2 regions of the Streptomyces sp. NPDC005438 genome follow, and region 1 is predicted to be linked to the other one. Evidence: riboswitches for the same ligand, from Rfam matches in the RefSeq annotation. Region 1 holds a riboswitch; the other holds the start of a gene.

What was found. A riboswitch is a leader RNA that binds a small molecule or an ion and turns the genes downstream of it on or off. The one in region 1 is predicted to bind cobalamin.
Region 2: it holds a riboswitch for cobalamin, as region 1 does, so the genes downstream of both, nrdI (class Ib ribonucleoside-diphosphate reductase assembly flavoprotein NrdI) here and ABZT14_RS07135 (hypothetical protein) in region 1, are expected to answer to the same signal.

What each region holds. Positions count from the first base shown of each region.
Region 1 is NZ_JBEXEP010000002.1:537,446-539,639, forward strand. Features, by position in the region: gene ABZT14_RS07130 (GNAT family N-acetyltransferase) at 171-680, opposite strand; cobalamin riboswitch at 1,075-1,210, shown strand; gene ABZT14_RS07135 (hypothetical protein) at 1,357-2,194, shown strand, end outside.
Region 2 is NZ_JBEXEP010000006.1:212,403-214,596, forward strand. Features, by position in the region: gene nrdE (class 1b ribonucleoside-diphosphate reductase subunit alpha) at 1-617, opposite strand, end outside; gene nrdI (class Ib ribonucleoside-diphosphate reductase assembly flavoprotein NrdI) at 629-1,057, opposite strand; cobalamin riboswitch at 1,222-1,445, opposite strand.

The sequences.
Region 1 (2,194 bases):
ACGGCCTCCTCGTATACCCCGGTGGGGTATGTGTTCGGCCCAGTCTGGCCCAGATCCGCCCGGAGGAACAGAGGGGTGGCCGTGTGAGTCCCCCGGCTTCCGGGCCACCTGGCCCGCCAACTCCCGTACGGGTGCCCGTAGTAGCGGCCCGGGGCGCCCGAGGGGTGGGGTCAGGTGCCGGGGCGGGCTGGGGCGTCGAACGAGATCCAGACGTCGTGGGGCACGTCCGGCCGCCCCGGCACCGGCCGGCGTTCCTCGCTCCACTCCCGGCCGGCCACCTCGGTGGCGACCCGACGCCAGAACCGGACGGCGCCGGGGTTGGCCTCCTGGAAGGCCACCTCCCACGGGCCCGGATGCCGGCCCACCACCTCGCGCGCCGCCCACATCCCCAGGCCCGACCCGCGCGCTCCCCGGGCCACGAAGAAGCTGTTGAGCACCCGGGGTGCCGTGCTCAGGCTCCGTACGAACACCAGCCCGGCCGGACGGTCCTCGCTCAACAGCAGGTAGGGCGCCCAGTCGGGGTCGGTGAGCGCCGAGCGGAGCCGCTCCTCGCGGAAGGTCCCGTCGGGGCGGGGCAGGGTGCCGTCGAACTCCGACATGTCGTGCCGGAACATCAGCCACAGGCGTTCCAGTGCGGGGTGGTCGTCGGTGTCGGCGCGGCGCAGGGACACAGGGGACATGGCTCTCCTCGGGAGACGGAAGGGAGGCGGACGGCGGGACGCCGACGCCGTGGGGCCGCGCCGCGGGCGCCGGCGGACGAGCCGGACGGGCGGGGGCGGCGGGGCGCGAAAAAGCCTCCCCTGGCCTGGGCGGTGCCCGGCGGGGGAGGCGTGGTCCGCGAACAGGATAGCAGCCGACGGCCCAGGCCAACGGGCCTTCACCGCAGGGGAGTTGAGGTGCCGCCAGCCGGGGACGCCGGGCCTGACCGGCCGGCCCCCGACAGACCTCGAACCCTCACCGGGGCCCACCAGGAGGCGGCGGCGACCGTACCGGCACCGCCCTCCGGGGGCGCCGGCAGTGGCCGGAGTAACAACCGGCAGGGTGGTTCAACCAGGCGCCCGGGCATACCATTTGGTGACCCCTCCGGGTGAGGGGCCACAACTTCATGCGTACGTGACTGGGGAAAGCCGGTGGAAGTCCGGCGCTGACCTGCAACCGTGAGCGGCCACCCATGCCGCGAGCCGGACCTCCCACCGCGCTACGTGCACCACTTCCCCCTGTCATGGTCTACAGCGTGGAGCTTGGAACCCCTGGTTCACCGGCCCCTGCCGCCTCCTCACCGGAAGGCGTCAGGGGCGGCCGTCTGAACGAGGGTCGGGGCCCCGCCGTCGGCCCCGAACTGGAAGGCACCGCGACATGGTTGGTGTGCTCAAGCGGTGGGGCGGCGCCCTCCGCACCGGGATCGCCGCCCTCGCGGTGTCGCTGCTGGCGACCGTACTCGGCCTCGGCACCGCCGCTCCCGCGCACGCCGCCACTCCCGCCCACGCCCCCGCCCTGAGCCGGGCCGGCGTCTGCCCCGACGGCAACGGCGTGACCGTGGTGGTGGACTTCCGTGAACTGGGCGGCGGCACCCTGGTGCGCTGCGCGGTGGGCGCCCAGAAGAACGGACTGGCCGCCCTGAAGGCCGCCGGCATCCGGGTCACCGGCACCAACCGCTGGGGCGAGTCCTTCATCTGCCGCCTGGAGAACAAGCCCGGCGCCGACCGCGAGTCCTGCGTGGACACCCCGCCGGCCTCCGCCTACTGGTCGTACTGGCACGCCTCCAACGGCGGCAAGTGGACCTACAGCCAGTACGGCGCCACCTACCGCACCCCGCCCAAGGGCAGCTTCGAGGGCTGGTCCTTCTCCCTCAACCGCGAGCAGGACGACGCCCCCGCGCCCCGGATGACACCCCGCCGCCCGTCCACCCCGCCCCCCGGCGGAGGCAACGGCGGCTCCGGGGGCGGCTCGCAGGGCGGTTCCCAGGGCGGCAACGGCGGCCAACGGCCCGGTGACTCCGGCAACGACCAGGGCCAGGACGAGGGGAAGCGCGACCAGAACCCCGAGGACGAGGAGTCCCCCAAGGACGGCAAGTCCAAGGACAAGGACAAGAAGGACGAGAAGAAGGACGACAAGAAGAAGTCCGACGCGGACAAGTCCTCCGACAGCCCCGCCCCCACCCCGACCGAGGACGACGACTGGGACGGCGCCGACG
Region 2 (2,194 bases), on a different contig from region 1:
AGTTGGAGCGCGGAGTTGACGCCCCGGCCGATGGACTCCAGGTTGTCCTCCATGCGCAGCAGGAAGCAGGAGACCAGTTCGCCGCGCTGTGCCTTGCCGGCGTTGAGGAAGGTGGGGGTGGCGGGCTGGAAGCGTCCGGTCAGCATCTCGTCCACCAGCCGGGTGGCCAACTCCTCGTCGCCGGCCGCCAGATGGAGGGCGGTGGCCACGATCCGGTCCTCGTACCGCTCCAGGTAGCGCGTGCCGTCGAAGGTCTTCAGGGTGTACGAGGTGTAGTACTTGAACGCGCCCAGGAAGGTGCGGAAACGGTGCTGGTGAGCGTGGGCCCGCCGGTACAGCTCCTCGACGAACTCCCAGCCGTGGCGCCTGAACGGGGCCGCCTCGTAGTAGTCGTTGTCGATCAGGTAGTCGACCTTCTCCCGCAGCGTCGCGAACGTCACCGTGTTGGGGTTGACGTGCTGGAGGAAGTACTGACGGGCCGCCTCACGGTCCTTGTCGAACTGGATGCGTCCGTCGCAGTCGTACATGTTCAGCATGGCGTTGAGCGCGTGGTAGTCCCGACGCGTGCCGACCGATTCCCGCGCGGACGGGGCGGGGGCGGCTTCGGCGCTGTTCACGTTCCCGGTGTTCACGCCACCGGCCTCGCCGCTGATGAGTGTGGTGTCCAAAACTTCCGCAGTCCTTCCCTCACGGCGCGGACGTCGCGGTCCGTGCCCAGCAGTTCGAATCGGTACAGCTCCGGGACCTGGCACTTGGCGGCGATGACCCGGCCCGCCAGGCAGTAGTCCGCGCCGAAGTTGGTGTTGCCGGAGGCGATCACCCCACGCAGGAGCGCCCGGTTGGCCTCGATGTTGAGGAAGCGGACCACCTGTTTGGGCACCGCTCCGGCCCGCTCTCCACCGCCGTAGGTCGGCACGATGAGGACGTACGGTTCGGTGACCCGAGGCATCCCCTCGCGGTGGGGGTGCAGCGGGATGCGTGTGGCGCCCAGACCGAGCTTCTCCACGAACCGCCTGGTGTTCCCCGAGACGCTGGAGAAGTACACGAGACCGCTCATCCGTCGCCGCCTCCTCTCGCTCGTTCCCGTCTCCGTCGACCGAGGACCGGGGCAGGGAGCGGTGGCGTACGAGGCGGACCGCGGGCGGCGACAGGAAACACGCCGGACCCCGGTCCGTACGACGGCCACGCGACCCTCCCTCGGGGCCTCGAAGCGCGCGGCGGGCATCGCCGCGCACCGGTGGCAGGTCTTCGAACTCGCGGGCACGGCCTGACGGGAGTCAGGACGCCTACTGACCGTCGCTTCCCGGGCCCGCTCGGCGGACCCAGTGCTCATGACGGCGGTCGTTCCCACTCACCGCTGCGGGGCAGTCCCGGATTCCCACCGGGTTCCCTCTTGCGACGCCGCACGCTCTCACGTCCGGCGAACCACCAGCACCGCCAACACTACATCTAGAGCACCCCGTTGTGTACGGCACCAGATATTGTGTTGCGAGAAGAATTTAGGTATACCTAAGTTCGACGGCCGGCAGAGGCCGAACCCCGGGTGCGCGCGCCCCGCGAAAGGCGGCACGCGCACCTTCGGCACGCCCGCGCACACACGCCCCCAACTCCCCCTGGCGGCAACCTCGTTGAGGGTTCCCCGGGGGCGGACACCGAGGGCATCAGGGGGCGAGCCGGAGGGTGACGCGGCCACCCTCGGACGGCCGCTCGGCGTCGACGTCGAGGGGGCCGGGGGCAGCGCCCCCCGGAGGTGGCGGAGTCACCCCCCCGGGGAAGAGGGCGGGGCGACGCCACGGGGCGAGGTGGGCGACGCGCCCGACCTTGCCGCTGTCGACGCGGGGACGCCCTCGGCGCTCAGCCTCTTCGGCGGGTCACCGGTCCGCCCGGTTCCGTGGAAGCCCTCAACTCGGGGGTGGGGGCGGCCGGGAGGCGCGGTCGCGGGCGGCGGGGCCGTCGTTCGGGGTACGGAGGGTCCTCGCCAACCCTCCCCCGGGGCGGGAGAGTTCGCCGGACACCGAGGGCGATGGTCCGGTCGGCCGACGACAGGCACCGTGGAGAGCGGGCGGTCACGGTGATCGGGCAGCACCCCGAGGGTGGTCGACGCCAGCCGGGGTCGGCGCCGAAGTACGGGCATGGCGTTGCCCGTCAGGGTCGACGTACGGGGGGTGGAGGCGTTCGGTCAGCACCCCGGGGT